Regions from separate parts of the Shewanella sp. BJSY2023SW001 genome, predicted to be linked through region 2. Evidence: riboswitches for the same ligand, from Rfam matches in the RefSeq annotation. Region 2 holds a riboswitch; each other region holds the start of a gene.
What was found. A riboswitch is a leader RNA that binds a small molecule or an ion and turns the genes downstream of it on or off. The one in region 2 is predicted to bind lysine.
Positions count from the first base shown of each region.

Region 1 (5,314 bases), on a different contig from region 2:
CCACGACATCCCCTACGAGCTGGCCAAGAAACGCAACCACCCCCATCAGGACGCCATTCACTACGCAGGCTGGGTGAGCCTGTTTACCCTGCATGTGCTGTGGCCGTTTCTGTGGATCTGGGCCACGCTCTGGCGCGAGGACAGGGGCTGGGGCTTTGACAAAATTCAACAGGAGCAGCAATCACTGCACCATGAAACCGTACTTCTGGCGCAGCAGTTGGAGCTATTGAGTGAAAAAGTCGCCGCCCTGGAAGCCCAAAAGCATGCCGCCACAGAGGCCCTTGCAGCGTCGAGTGCCCAAGTCCAAGCCCCAACCCAAGTCCAAACGTCTTCAGAAGAGCCCGCAGTCAATCCCAAACCCACCAGCGGCATGGGCTTGGATACGGCAGCAGACTCGACCGACATTCCAGGTACAGATAATCAGACCCAAAGCAATAACAAGAATGGGGAGAACAGATAAATGGATCTCTTGCTTATCCTCACTTACACCGCCATCTGTGTCGCCATCTTCAAGATTTTCCGCATTCCACTCAACAAGTGGAGCGTGCCCACCGCCGTGCTCGGCGGAGTAGTGCTGATAGGCACCTTGATTTTGTTGATGAACTACAACCATCCCCATACCGCCATGGGCAGCCAGATGTATGTCACCACCCCGCTGATCCCCTCGGTGCGCGGCAAGGTCATAGAAGTGCCCGTCACCCCCAATAAACTGCTGAAAGAGGGCGAGTTACTGTTCCGGGTCGATCCGACTCCTTATCAGACAGAAGTCACCCGGCTGGAGGCCAGCCTGGAGCAGGCTAAACAGGCGGTATTGGGGCTGGACGCCGCCTATAAGGCCGCCGAGGCCAGTCGCATCAAGGCCGAGGCCGAACGGGACAGAACCCAACTGGAATATGAGCGCTACCGCAGCGGTTTTGAAAAAGGCGCCTTCACCCGTGCCGATGTCGACAACCGTCGTCAGTACTATCTCGGCGCCCAGGCCTCAGTAGAGGCGGCCGAGGCCGAAGCCCGGCGCGCCAAGCTGGCACTGGAAGCCGAGTATCAGGGGCAAAACACCCAAGTGGCCGAAATTGCCGCCATGTTGGAAAAAGCCAGATTCAATCTGGAGGAAACCAGCATGCATGCCCCCTCAGACGGTTATGTAACCCAGTTGACCCTGAGACCGGGAATGATGGTGGTGCCCATGCCCTTCAGGCCTGTGATGACCTTTGTCCATCAGGAGGAGCGCTTCTTTGTCGGCGCCTTTAGGCAAAACTCGCTGCTGCGGCTGAAACCCGGTTTCAAGGCCGAGCTGATCTTCCGCGCTCTGCCGGGCAAAGTGTTTCAAGCCGAAGTGGTCGAAGTGCTGCCGGCCATAGGTGAATCTCAGGTGCAGGCGCAGGGGCAGCTCTATGGCTCGTCACAAATTCGCCTCAACGGCCGACCTCTGGTGAAACTCAAGCCGCTGGATGACCTGAGTCAGTATCATTTGCCACTGGGTACCAATGTGGAGATCGCCATCTATTCCGACAGCTTTGAGCATGTATCAATCATGCGTAAGGTATTGATAAGGATGAAAAGCTGGCAGAACTATCTCTATCTGGATCACTGAGACTCCTTATCTTCGCGCAAGCCTTTGGCAAGAGTAAAAAGCCCCGGAAAAACTCCCGGGGCGTTTTGGTATCCCATCTCAGCCTCAGCCGATGGCGGCCTCGGGAGCCGCCTGGAAACGCCTGGCGTGGTAGAGGCAGAAGAGTGCAAACCAAGCGGCACTCACCAGGAAACCGGCCAGGGTGGAATGCAGCAGCCCCATGGCCAGATAACCGAGCGCTGCCCCGAAGGCGACTGTCAGGGCATAAGGCAACTGGGTCAGTACGTGGTCTATATGGTGACAGCCGGCACCGGTGGCCGACAGAATACTGGTACTGGAGATGGGCGAACTGTGATCGCCAAACACAGCGCCGGCCAGCACAGCCGACAACATGGGCAGCAGGAGCTGGATATCGCTGGCGGCAGCCATATCACCGGCGAGCGGCAACATGATACCGAAAGTGCCCCAACTGGTGCCTGTGGCAAAGGCCATGGCGCAGGAAAGCACAAACACCACCACAGGCAGCAGCCCTGCGGGCAGGTTGCCGTTAGCCAGGCTAGCGAGATATTTGCCGGTTTCCATGTCACGCACCACGGCGCCTATGGTCCAGGCAAACAGCAGTATATTGATAGCCGGCAACATGGCCATGACGCCTCTGGGGGCGGCGCGCAGCCAAGTGGATATCCCAAGGCCGAGACGCAGGGCCAACAAGCCGGACACCGCCAGGCTGCAAAGGGCGCCATAAACCAAAGATGAGCCCACATTGGTATGTTCAAAGGCGCCCAGCACACTGAAGGCCTGACCATTGGCGGCCAATACCTGAGCCCCTGAGTCCAGCATGAAATAGATACTCGCCGCCGTCAGTGTCACTATCGGCAACACCATATCCAGCATGCCGCCGCGGCTGTCGGCCGGGGCTTCCATATCCAATCCTATGGGCCTGCCCTTGGATTCATCCCAGAGCTTACCTTCGAGCGCCCGCTGCTCATGCTGTCGCATCGGCCCAATATCCAGTTGGAAAGCGATCACCACCACCACCATGATCAGGGTAAATACCGCATAGAGGTTCATGGGGATCATCTGCACAAAAGCGGCGATCGGGCTCTGCTCTGTCACCCCATGGGCCACGAGTATGCCGCCCACCAGGGCGATGATATAGGCTCCCCAGGAAGAAATGGGCATCAATACGCATACGGGCGCCGCAGTCGAGTCCAGCAGATAGGCCAGCTTGGCGCGGGAGATCTGGAATCTGTCGGTCACAGGGCGGCAAATGGGCCCCACCGACAGGCTGTGGAAAAAGTCGTCAATAAAAAAGGCAAACACCATCAAGCCGGTGAGCGACTTGGCGCCCTTGCGGCTCTGGCAGCGCCTGGCGGCCCATTCGGCGAAGGCCCGGGTCGCACCCGAGGCGGTCATCAAGCTGATAAGCCCACCCAGCAGCAGCATAAACAGCAACATATTCAGGTTATCGCTGTTGGGAGCACCATCGACCCAGAAGATTTTCAGCACACTGTCAAACAGGTAGCGCAGCGATTGCAGCGGTGAAAACTGCTGCAACATCAGGCTGCCGGCGACTATGCCTACCCCAAGGGAGAGCAGTACTCTACGGGTGATGATCGCCAGCGCAACCGCCAGCAGAGGAGGAACTATGGACCAGGGAGAGTCCGCAAAATGCATGATATTCATGATCTCTTTACACCAAGAAAGGTGGAGATCTACCGATAGGATCGAAGAAACTCAGACCAAGGAGGGCAGAAACTTCTCAGCTCCTTCAGGTAGCGCTCCATAGTGGATGACTATGGCAGTCCTGCACCTGTTAGATACAGAACCAGCAGCTAGGTTTGATGGCCTGGCTACTTCGGCGCCGACTCCTTTCCCCGGGCCTCAAAGGCATCACCCTCTTCCCGGTTACTTTTAGGCAGCGCGCCTCTACTCAAAGGTATTCGACTGGCATTCTAACTATCACAGCTCCAATAGCAAGCCGGATTGCGCCTCTGGCGGTAAATATCCCGCTAGGCGGGCATTACGCCCAGAGGAAGTGACTCATGTCACGGCCTAGCAATACCGGCACCGCTTGTTCACGAGCCACGGTTAAAAACTGCTTCGCTCCATCAGCGAGCCAACGGCTCTCACCCGAATGCTTACCTCAGTCACGCAGCTTGTAGCTGACCTCGACCCTGTCGGAGAAGGTTACCTGGCCATACTCATAGCTCTGGTTGATAGCGCCTTCGGCCATCATGGCGGCCTTGTACATCACAGGACGCACCGGGCCTTGGTCGAAATAACGAATCGACCAGACGCCATCGAGTTTCTCGCCGAATCCGGCCGCCAGTTCACTGGCCTTTTGCTTGGCATCTTCAATGGCCGCCTGCCGCGCCTGCTTGCGCATCTCGGCTTCTTTACTGGACTTAAGGTTGATCTGGTTCACCTTGTTGATCCCGCCTATTAACGCCGAGTCCAGTATGGGATTGAGCTGATCCAACTGTTTCACCAACACTGTCACACTGCGACTGGCGCGATACCCCTTGAGCTCGGGCGCCTTGTCCTTGAGGTAAACATACTCAGGTTGCAGATTCAGATTGGCGGCGGCAATCGACTCCTTGGCGACCCCGGCCTTGAGCAGGCGCTCGATAAAAGCGGCCACCGCCTGGTCGGATGCGGCCTTGGCCGCCTTGGCATCAGATTCGCTTAATGACACTTCAACATGGATTTCGGCCATATCGGGCTCAACCTGTATCTGGCTGACGCCTGTGGTTTCCAGTAGAGGTCTATCCTGAGCCAGTACTGAGTGGCTCATCAGAGTAGCGGGTAACAATGCGCCTATCAGCGCCAGATTCAGCAGAGATTTTTTCATCTTGGTTCTCCAAAAAGTTCGCTTTCGTTGACCATAGAAACGCAGCCGGCTGACAAAAGGGTTAAAAAAATCAAAAAATTTTTCAACGACGTTTTGAAGCGGCAACCGAGATGGCAACATAGAACATAAATTAGCCAGCCCAACTGTACCTTTTCTATGGCTGAGGTATAATCGCCGCCAATTTTACCGGCACCCAAGCGTGCTCCATCAGCTTTAGCATTGCGGAAAACAGCTCTTGAAGAAATCAGTCGACATTTTTGATCCCAAGCAGACCACGACTCTGGACACTCCGGCCAAGACTCTGGCACAGGAAAACAGCCCTGCCGAGGCCCAAACCAGCGGCAATCGCATCGGCTTTGTCAGCCTGGGCTGCCCCAAAAACCTGGTGGATTCCGAGCGGATCCTCACCCAACTGCGCATCGACGGCTATGAGGTTACCAACAGCTATGACAATGCCGACCTGGTAATAGTCAACACCTGTGGCTTTATCGATGCCGCGGTGGAAGAGTCGCTGGATGCCGTGCGTGAAGCGCTGGAAGAAAACGGCAAGGTGATAGTCACCGGCTGCCTGGGCGCCAAGGAAAACCAGATCCGCGAAGTGCATCCGGATGTACTGGAGATCACCGGCCCCCACAGCTATGAAGCCGTACTGAACCATGTGCACAAATATGTGCCCAAGCCAGAGCACAACCCCTTCACCTCGCTGATCCCACAAGCCGGCGTTAAGCTGACCCCCAAGCATTATGCCTACCTGAAGATTTCCGAAGGCTGCGACAACCGCTGTACCTTCTGCATCATTCCGGCGTTGAGGGGCGATCTGGACAGCCGCAGTGTCGGCAGCGTGCTGGATGAAGCCAAACGCCTGGTGGAAAGTGGCGTTCAGGAAATTC
Region 1 is NZ_JBKORF010000065.1:32,637-37,950, forward strand. Features, by position in the region: partial or broken gene ACMHXH_RS14720 (DUF3302 domain-containing protein) at 1-161, shown strand, start outside; gene ACMHXH_RS14725 (HlyD family secretion protein) at 461-1,591, shown strand; gene ACMHXH_RS14730 (Na+/H+ antiporter NhaC family protein) at 1,676-3,256, opposite strand; lysine riboswitch at 3,339-3,510, opposite strand; gene ACMHXH_RS14735 (oxidative stress defense protein) at 3,717-4,424, opposite strand; gene rimO (30S ribosomal protein S12 methylthiotransferase RimO) at 4,660-5,314, shown strand, end outside.
Region 1: it holds a riboswitch for lysine, as region 2 does, so the genes downstream of both, ACMHXH_RS14730 (Na+/H+ antiporter NhaC family protein) here and lysC (lysine-sensitive aspartokinase 3) in region 2, are expected to answer to the same signal.

Region 2 (5,314 bases):
GACGTTGAAGTTGAACTGTTCGACGGTGGTTACCACGCAGTTGACTCCTCAGCGATCGCGTTTGAAATCGCTGCCAAGGGTGCATTCCGTCAGTCTATGCCTAAGGCCAAGCCTCAGTTGCTTGAGCCTGTGATGAAGGTTGACGTGTTTACTCCAGACGATCACGTTGGTGACGTTATCGGTGACCTGAACCGTCGTCGCGGTATGATCAAGGATCAGGAAGCTGGTCTGACTGGCGTACGTGTTAAGGCTGACGTGCCACTGGCAGAAATGTTCGGTTACATCGGTCACCTGCGTACCATGACTTCTGGTCGTGGTCAGTTCTCCATGGAGTTCTCTCACTATGCTCCATGTCCTGCCAACGTGGCTGAGACTGTTATCGCAGAAACCAAGGCTCGTAACGCAGCCAAGAAATAAGGATTAATTATCCTGATAAAAACCCGCCTTGATGGCGGGTTTTTTTATGGGCGAATATCCAGTGCCACTAAGCCAGCAGAATCAAGTTTGTACTCAGTTCGGCGGATGCCGCTGAATATCAATGGGCAATCGTATGGCAACTGTTTCCGAAACTGGTATATGTGGCAAAGGAGCTACCTAAGATAAAGGAGCTATCTAAGATAAAGGCGCTGGGATTGGCAGAGCATTACCGTGAGGAAATCACAGCAAATATCAGTAGAAGGGGGAGTGGTGATAGCAGATAAACAAAAGCCAGCTCGATAAGCTGGCTTTGTTCAGGGCCGATAACGCGTGTTTATCAGTCTTCCAGGTTACCGCAGAAACGGTAGCCTTCGCCGTGGATGGTGGCGATGATTTCCGGTGTATCAGGCACACTTTCGAAGTGCTTACGGATACGGCGGATAGTCACATCAACAGTACGGTCATGTGGCTTAAGCTCACGGCCGGTCATCTTCATCAGCAACTCGGCGCGGCTGAGGATCTTGCCTGGGTTTTCCACAAAGTGCAGCATGGCGCGGAATTCGCTACGCGGCAGCTTGTAAGACTCACCCTGAGGGCTGACCAGTGAACGGCTGTTGATCTCCAGGCTCCAACCATTGAAACGATAATGTTCCACGGCGGCCTTTTCTTCAATTTCAGCACCTGAGCTGTTGACACGAGTCAGCAGGTTGCGGGCACGAATAGTCAACTCACGAGGGTTGAACGGTTTGGTGATGTAATCATCGGCACCGATTTCCAGGCCCAAGATCTTGTCTACTTCGTTATCACGACCGGTAAGGAAGATGAGGCCGATATTGTTGATTTCGCGCAACTCCCGCGCCAACAGCAAACCATTCTTACCTGGCAGATTGATATCCATAACCACCAGGTTCACCTTGTTTTCCTGCAAGGCTTTGTGCATCTCTGCGCCATCATTGGCTTCGGTTACCACATAACCTTCTGCCTCGAAAATACTTCTCAGCGTGTTACGGGTAACGGCTTCATCTTCAACGATCAGAATGTGCGGGTTTTGCATGTTATTTACCTAATTAAATCAGTTTATCTAACCATGAGCGCGGGTGACGCTCCGCTATACTCTCTAAAACGCCAACATTCACAGGGTTCACGTAAGTGCTGTTCAAAACTGAAATGAAACGGCAACACACTTCATGATTAGCAAAAAGTATGCTCTCCACCTGGAGAGGCGCGAACTGTACTCTCTAGGATTCCCAGTGGCGGGATTTAGTTCCTGAAAGACATGGAAAATCCAGAAAATGCGATCTTAAAACCAGATTACATTTGGTACAGAGTCGTTATCATTAGAGACTTATGCTGTCGCGTAATGGCGCTAGCCTGGTCACACGCTTAACTCTAGGTCTCTGTCGATACAATCCATTGTACTAGGATTAGGCATTTGTTAACAAATGAAATGTTAACAAATTAATGTTTAACTATGATCTAAGTCACAAGTTTTTATGTTAGATATTGAAACTTAAGCGTTTTGTGTTTTGTCTTACTGTGAGCTTGCTCACGGGGCTAGGGGATTTCGTAAGCCTTTGCTAGAATAACTCCGGTTCATTAGAGACAGATACTACAATGGATGCTGCATTTGAAAGTCTCTGGCAGTACTACCAGAGCGCATGCTTTTTTTTGACTCAGTCGTTTTCTTCCGCTGTTCCTTTTGCGATTGTCACCGCCCATAACCCTCTGGGGCAAAAATTGACTTCCTGCCAGAACCGTCTTCTCGATCGGCAATTACAAGGTGATATTGATAAGCTCGGCATACCCTATCGGGCCATTATAGGTGCGGCTGAGGATCTCAGTCATATGGAAAAAAGTTGGGCCCTGTTTTTGGATAAGGCTGCGGCAATCGAACTGGCATTCAAGTACCGTCAGAATGCACTTTATTATGTGGATAAAGGCTTACTGACATTAGTGCCCTGCCATAAAGGCAAGCATGAAATAGAGCTTGGATTATTTGCAAGCCGAGCTCGTTTGGTCAATGAATTACCTGAACTTAGTGATAAATAAGTTGAGGATATTTCATCGGATGCAAATTAGCATTGACTTCATAAGGGCTTTATTGCTAATTTTTTCATCCCTTTCGCAAGAAAGGAACAGAAGAGGAGCGTTAACTAGGTAGTGAGTCAGAGGAAACCAATTTCCTATGACGGCTCATGAGGGAGATTAACGCCGAGGTCGGGATGCGTATTGGTAACGCTCTCCGGTCGGTTGGTCAGGCTGAATCCTGGCGGCTGTCACCTGGTTTTTGGTGGAGAGCTTCTGGTGACGATCGCTTTGTCCCTACTTTGGGGTGCGTTATCTCAGCACCAGGCTCTTCGAACGTTATCTGTTCGGAGCTTAACTCATGAAGTCTATTCTCGTTGTCGACCTTTCCCTGTCACCTGCCTGTGGGGGAATGCGCTGATGTCTCTTGTTGTTGCCAAGTTTGGCGGTACCTCAGTTGCCGATTATCAGGCGATGAATCGCTGTGCCGATATAGTGCTTGGAAATTCGGCTACTCGTCTGGTTGTGGTGAGTGCATCCAGTGGCGTAACCAATCTGTTGGTGGAGTTGTCTCAGGCAGACATGGGGGATGAGCGCCGTCTCAAATTATTGAAAGATATTGCCAGCATTCAATATGCGATTCTGGACAAACTTGGTAGACCTGCTGCTGTTGCCGCGGCGCTGGATGCCTTGCTCAGCCGTATGGCAACGCTCAGTGCCAAGCTGTTGCAGGGGCCGAGTAATGCTATGGTTGATGAGATCCTGTCCCTTGGTGAGCAATGCTCTTCAGCGCTGTTTGCCGCGGTATTGAGAGAACGCGGTGCCAAGGCCAGCGCCTTTGATGTGCGTCAGGTGATGCGTACCGATAGCCATTTCGGCAAGGCCGAACCACAAATCGCCGAACTGAAGCGACTGGCGACAGAGAAATTACAACCCTTGCTTGAGCAGCAACTGTTGGTGACCCAGGGGTTTATCGGTGCCGATGCCGAGGGGCGAACAACTACCCTTGGGCGTGGCGGCAGTGATTATTCCGCGGCTCTGTTGGCAGAAGCTTTGCAAGCCGATGCGGTTGAGATCTGGACCGATGTAGAAGGGATTTACACCACAGATCCCAGACTGGCTCCCAACGCCAGGCCTATCGCAGAAATCAGTTTTAATGAGGCGGCGGAGATGGCTACTTTTGGCGCCAAGGTGTTACACCCTGCCACCATCTTGCCGGCGGTGCGCCAACAGATCCAAGTGTTTGTCGGTTCCAGTCGGGCGCCGGAAAAAGGCGGCACCTGGATCCGCCATCAAGTGGAAGATGAGCCGGTATTCAGGGCCGTTGCCGTGAGACGAGATCAGACCCTGCTTAACTTGCATAGTTTGCAGATGTTGCATGCCCAGGGCTTTTTGGCTGAGACCTTTGCTGTGTTGGCGCGGCACAAGATCAGTGTCGATCTCATTACCACCTCAGAGGTGAATGTGTCGCTGACCCTGGACAAAACAGGTTCAGATTCAGCCGGTAAGGGGCTTCTGACGGAAGCTCTGCTGCAGGAGTTATCGCAAAACTGCCGGGTGCGGGTGGAAGACAAGCTGGCTCTGGTGGCGATCATTGGCAACAAGATAGCCACTACCGCCGGGATCTGTCGCCGGGTATTTGAAGTGCTCGAACCCCATAACGTCCGAATGATCTGTCAGGGTGCCAGTCCACACAATCTCTGTGTCTTGGTGTCTGAAGCCGAAGCCGGTGATGTGGTGGCCGCTTTGCATCGTAACTTATTTGAAGGTGCTCAGGATGCAGCTTGAACACCTGCAGGTTGGGGAGCTGGCCGCAGGTCAGCCTCTCACCATCCCCATATATCGCTTCAAAGGCACCGGTCATTCGGCGCCCAGCGTCTATATTCAGGCCAATGTGCATGGCGCCGAGGTACAGGGCAATGCGGTGATTTTGCAATTGTTGCAGTACTTCAAGGCGCATCCGCCTCTGGGAGATGTCACTCTGGTGCCTTTGGCCAACCCCTTGGGGATCAACCAGAAAAGCGGTGAGTTTACCTTGGGCCGCTTCGATCCCATCACAGGTATTAACTGGAACCGAGCCTATCTTGAGCAGGTCGTCCATCTGGATGACTGGTATCCGCAGTATAGTGAGCTGCCGGAGCAAGCACTGTTTGATGCTTTTCGTCAGCTTCTCATTGCCAACTGTGAGCAGGCATTGGCCAATCCCTGGGGAGTGACGACCGGCCAGAGATTGGCGCTCAATCTGCAGAAACTGGCACATGGCGCTGACATAGTGCTGGATCTGCACACCGGCCCCAAGTCCTGTAAACACCTTTATTGCCCCGAGTATGAGCTGTCAGCTGCCGGCTACTTTCATATTCCCTACACCTTGGTGATGCCTAAAGGCTTTGGCGGTGCCATGGATGAAGCGGCCTTTAATCCCTGGTGGCAACTCAGCGATTATGCCAAGAGTAGGGGGCGAGATCTAAAAGTCGCAGTATCGGCCTTTACTTTGGAGCTTGGCAGTCAGGAGCGTATCGATCTTGCCGATGCCAGTCGGGATGCGGAAGGAATATTAAGTTATCTGAGTTATAGAGAGGTGATAGCCCAAAGCGTACTGCCGCAGGTGATGCCGCGTTTTGCTTGTTTGCTGAAAGACTATCGAAAGTTTCACGCACCTATGGCGGGTATGGTGGAGTATCTGGCCGAGCCGGGAGTGCCTTTGCCCGCCGGCGCGCCTCTGGTCAATATTCTCAGGCTCGACCGAGTCGATGTTGGCACAGAGGTTACCAAGCTCTCACTTGAGGAAGATGTGATCCCCGTGCTGCATTTTGCCTCGGCGTCTGTGCACCAAGGGACTGAGCTCTACAAGGTGATGACCAACTACTTTACT
Region 2 is NZ_JBKORF010000010.1:20,569-25,882, reverse strand. Features, by position in the region: gene fusA (elongation factor G) at 1-417, shown strand, start outside; gene arcA (two-component system response regulator ArcA) at 755-1,471, opposite strand; gene ACMHXH_RS01520 (DUF3293 domain-containing protein) at 2,032-2,466, shown strand; lysine riboswitch at 2,549-2,726, shown strand; gene lysC (lysine-sensitive aspartokinase 3) at 2,863-4,230, shown strand; gene ACMHXH_RS01510 (succinylglutamate desuccinylase/aspartoacylase family protein) at 4,220-5,314, shown strand, end outside.

Region 3 (5,314 bases), on a different contig from region 2:
CCAAGGCATTGAGAAAGGCATCTTTTCCCTGCGGGCCATCATAGTTGGTCATGGCCGCGAGCAACTCGCCCTTGGCCAGCATATCGGCACTGAGCTCGGTAAAATAGTCGAGCATGGAGGGGATGGCCGCCGGGTTACCGCCCCCCAGCATAATCGCCCCCGGAGTGCGTAGCCCTTCGTTGAGATCATCCATCAACTGGGTGATACCTGTATAACGGTTAAACTTGTCGCCAAACTTGGAAAACTGCATTACTTCTATCCGCAGACTCATATCAAGAAACAGAACTTATTTAGTAACAGGAACCGCGGCGGATTACACCTTAAAAGTTTTTTAGTTGCGTGATACAACTCAATATTTTCCAAGCTTAAATGGCTGCAAACGCCCCGAGTAAGAGTTACATGGTCTTTTGAGAGTAGATTTTTGTGCGCCAGCGAACATTTCGCCGACACCGACTTGTTGATCCATTATCCGGGGCACACACTTAAAAACAGGAGAAGCAGCCAGAGGAGCAGCGGGTGTCAGCCTCAAAACTGAGTGAACTAAAGCAGCAACAGCAGAGTCTGTTAGAGCAGGAATTGATGCGGGAGCAAGCCGGTTCCCTGGGCGTTGCCGGCAAGAAGCTGGAACAGGCATTGCAGGATTACCGGCGCCACCATCACCTGTCACCGAGAAAGAAAGCCGAATACATCAGTGTGGTGGCCGATGCCGTCTATAACCTGATGTTGACCCGGGAGCTACTCGGCTTTATCGATAGCAATCTTGAGTGGGTTTGCGGCCAATATGACATTCCGGATGCCGTGCTGCAGCATATGGCCTTGAGCTGAAAAGCATCAAGGCCAGCTTGGGGCAAGGAAGGTGCGAACCACGCCTTGCATCCAGGCCCATAAGCCGACGCAGAGCACACATGGGACTTGTTCGCCCCCTCCCCAACTCACCAAGGCGAGTTGGGTCGCAGCCACAGGTGCACTGTCACTTCATCCCTGTCGTGGTAGAGATGTTTACAAGCCAGCTTAAACTCTGTGATGCCGTTTTCTTTGAGAATGGCCTGCATATTTTCCAATATGGTGCTCACCTCTTTGTAACGGCTCTTCATCGGCAGTTTCAGGTTAAAGATAGCCTCTTTAAACCAGCCATTGATGGCCCAGGCTTCCATCAGTTCGGCCACCCTGGCCGGCTTTTCCACCATGTCACACACCAGCCAATAGATGTTCTTGCGCTTGGGCTCAAAACGGAAACCATCGGCCTGGAAGTGAGTCACCTGGCCGGTTTCCATCAAACCCGCATCCATGGGGCCGTTGTCGACGGCCGATACAAACATGCCGCGGCGCACCAACTGATAGGTCCAGCCGCCGGGACAGGCGCCGAGATCTACGGCGTTGAGACCGCTACGCAAACGCTCTTCCCGCTGCGGCTCGGGAATAAAGTGATTGAAGGCCTCATCCAGTTTCAAAGTCGAGCGGCTGGGCGCATCGGCGGGAAACTTGAGCCTGGGGATCCCCATAAAAAACGGTGACGAGTTATGGCTGTAGGAATAACCGGCAAACGCTTTGCCCGGTGCCACAAAGCACACATGGATTATCGGCCGCTTGGGATTTTCCTTGGTCAGCAGTGTACCACTCTGTTTCAACGACTGACGCAGCGGCACGGTAAACTTGCGGCAGAAGGTCAGCAGCTCTTTGGCTTCGTTGGTATCCGGGGTTTCGACCCTGAGTTCACCGCCCTTGCTAACATCTTCAAGCGCGGCGGTAATTGGCCCTACCCTGTCTTCCGGAGGCAGGTCGCTGAGCAGATCGCCGCAAACAAACATCTGCCGGGCAAAGATCAATGAGTCCAGCGCCAGTTCCTGTGCCAGAGTGTCGGCTTCCCCTTCGGCAAAACATTGAAAGATCACATAGGCATCGTTGTTGTTGGCCTTGACGAAACCACCGACATTGAGCAGTGCCGCCCGATTTTGGATCTCGGCCGCGCACTCTTTTTCATAGCCGGCACGACAAAACAGAAACAGGTTGTTCATTGGTATTTCCAAACAGTGAATCTTACCGGAAAGCCTCCGGCAACTGGCGAAGGCGGCAAGTATATCAGAAGCCTTTTCCCATCGCAGGTTAGTTATTCCATTCCTTGTTGGACTTTAAACCAGCATTAATCTTGATCAGGTATTCAAATACGGCCGAACTTGATGCCGGCACACGACTCTTTACCAAAGCCAACTCCCAAGCTGAATCAAGTAAACGAAATGGCATTACAACAAAACACCCGCCATCAGGGCGGGTGCTGTTAACGCAAGCTATTGAGTGGCAGCTCAGGCATTAGTATTCTTGGGTTGTTGCCATTTGAGCCACACCAATCCCAGCAGGAATAGTACACAGCTACAGGCAAGCCCCAACCATACCGACTCGGTAAAACCGAGCACTATATAACCACCGAGGGAAATAAGCGCCACCAAGACCGCATAAGGCAGCTGAGTCAACACGTGATCGATATGATGACAGCCGGCACCTGTAGATGACAGAATCGTGGTGTCCGATATCGGCGAGCAGTGGTCGCCAAATACAGCACCAGCCAACACGGCCGCCAACATAGGCAACATCATACTGCTGTGGCTGCCCATAGCCATATCGGCAGCAATCGGCAACATGATCCCGAAAGTGCCCCAGCTGGTGCCGGTAGAAAAGGCGGTAAGCCCAGCCAAAATAAATAACACGGCCGGCAGCAAGGCAAAGGGAATATTGCCACTGGCGAGACTGGCCATAAACTTGCCGGTTTCCAATGAGCCTATGATCCCGGCTATGGTCCAGGCAAACATCAGAATATAGATGGCCGGCAACATGGAGCGAGCCCCCGAGGTGAGCGCCTTGAGGATCATCTTGGCTTCAATCTTCTGGATAAAGGCCAGCAGCAGCGTTACCACCAGTCCGATGGAAGCGCCAAAAAACAGTGACGAGCCCACATCGGTTTTCTCAAAGGCACCTATGATGCTGAAAGGCAGGCTTTCTGCCGCCAGGGCATCGGCGCCGCTGGAAACCATAAAGTAGAAGGTCGCCACCACCAAGACACCTATGGGCAGGAACAGGCCGTGCACCTGACCGGTTTCCGCCTCGGGCAGATCGGCATTGGCACCTGGCGGCAGTCCCTTGGACTCATCATAGAGATTGCCTTTACGGGCATTAAGCTCGTGTTTGCGCATGGCGCCGATATCCAGCTCCATATAGGCCACGCATAGCAAGAGCGCCAGGGCAAACAGGGCATAGAAGTTCATCGGGATCATCTGCACGAAAGCGCTCAGATGTCCGGTCTCGGTAAAACCATGAGCCGTGAGAATACCGCCGATAAGGGCAATAATATAGGCACCCCAGCTGGAAACCGGCGAGATAACGCACACAGGCGCTGCGGTTGAATCCAAAAGATACGCCAGTTTGGAGCGGGAGATATAATATCTGTCGGTCAGCGGTCTAGCGATACTGCCCACCACCAGGCTGTTGAAGTAGTCATCGATAAACACCACACAACCGAGAAACATGGTTAGCAGCTTAGCATCACGACGATTGCGGATATGCTGTCTGGCCCAGTTAGCAAAGGCTCTGGCAGAGCCACTAACAGTAATCAGTGCAGTGATCATTCCCAGCAGCACCAGGAACCCCAGAATATACAGGTTCCAGGCATTAAAAGCGCCATCGTCCCAAACCAGGGAAAGCACCCTTTGCCCCAGATAAACCCCGGTATCCAACACCGACCATTGATTGAGCAACAAGGCTCCGATCAGTATTCCCAGCCCTAGAGATAACAACACCCGCCGGGTGAAGATCGCCAATAAAATTGCCACAACCGGCGGCAACAAAGAGAGTGCCGAGTCGGCATAACTTAGTACTGTCATTGAGTCTTGTTCTTCGTTAAATACGAATGGAGGGCAACTGAACTGGTGGGAAAAGGCAAAAACATACCGAGTAGCACCTGTCCTTTCAGTAGCGCTCCATAGTAACGTCAATCTGTCATCCCGACAGAATATACTATGGCAGTGCTGCCCCTATTTGGTAACAGCCCCAGCGGTGGACTTTGATGAGTCGCAACCCCTTCGGCACCAAATCCTTTCGCGATACATAAACGGAATCACCCTGCTTACCGCTACTGATATTTAGTGCGCCTCTACTTCTCAGGACGCCTGATTTCAGGCGTGAGGCACATAAAAACATAGGCGGCTTTGAGGATGCTACCCCAAAGCCGCCTATCGTGACCTAGATCACAGATTAAATCAACTCGTTCAACTTGGGCACCACATCAAACAGATCAGCTTCCAGACCATAATCGGCAACCTGGAAAATAGGCGCTTCAGGATCTTTATTGATAGCCACTATGACTTTTGAATCCTTCATCCCGGCCAGATGCTGAATCGCTCCGGAGATACCCACAGCGATATACAGCTCTGGCGCCACAATTTTACCTGTCTGACCGACCTGCAAATCGTTAGGAACAAATCCGGCATCTACGGCGGCCCGTGATGCACCTACGGCGGCGCCAAGCTTATCGGCCAAGGTTTCCAGCATGGCAAAGTTTTCGCCACTGCCCATACCGCGACCACCGGAAACAATCACTCTGGCACTGCCAAGCTCCGGACGAGCCGACTCGGTCAAACTCTGAGAGACAAAGCTGCTCTTGGCGTCAAAGACGCTGTCGAGCTGATTGATTTCAGCTGAACCTGTCTCGGCAACGGCGTCGAAGGCGCTGGCGCGCACTGTGGCCACTTTCTTGTTATCCAGACTCTTAACGGTCGCCATGGCGTTACCGGCATAGACGGGACGGACAAAAGTATCGGCATCGATCACCTTGGTGATCTCAGAAAGTTGAGCCACATCCAGCAAAGCCGCCACTCTTGGCAGTATATCCTTACCCTGGCTTGAGGCTGCAGCCAGAATATGGCTGTAGTCGCCACTCAAAGACAAGATGAGCTCACCAATATTGTCGGCAAGATGAGCACCATAGGCAGGATTATCGGCCAACAGTACTTTACTGACACCTTCAAGCTTGGCGGCGGCATCGGCTGCGGCCTTGCAATCCTGACCGGCAACCAAGAGGTGAATATCTCCACCTATGGCTTTGGCCGCGGCGACGACTTTGGCTGTGTCCTGTTTCAGGCTGGCATTATCGTGTTCTGCTATTACTAATACGGCCATTTAGATCACCTTCGCTTCGTTTTTCAACTTGTCCACCAGCTCCTCAACGGAAGCCACCATCACACCCGCCTGACGGCTGGCCGGCGTTGCTACCTCCAACACCTGTACGTGCTGCTTGAGAGTCACTTCCAGATCCTCAATGCTCATG
Region 3 is NZ_JBKORF010000055.1:2,313-7,626, forward strand. Features, by position in the region: gene ACMHXH_RS13055 (valine--pyruvate transaminase) at 1-250, opposite strand, end outside; gene ACMHXH_RS13060 (hypothetical protein) at 517-825, shown strand; gene rlmM (23S rRNA (cytidine(2498)-2'-O)-methyltransferase RlmM) at 933-2,015, opposite strand; gene ACMHXH_RS13070 (Na+/H+ antiporter NhaC family protein) at 2,301-3,872, opposite strand; lysine riboswitch at 3,954-4,152, opposite strand; gene ACMHXH_RS13075 (electron transfer flavoprotein subunit alpha/FixB family protein) at 4,243-5,166, opposite strand; gene ACMHXH_RS13080 (electron transfer flavoprotein subunit beta/FixA family protein) at 5,167-5,314, opposite strand, start outside.
Region 3: it holds a riboswitch for lysine, as region 2 does, so the genes downstream of both, ACMHXH_RS13070 (Na+/H+ antiporter NhaC family protein) here and lysC (lysine-sensitive aspartokinase 3) in region 2, are expected to answer to the same signal.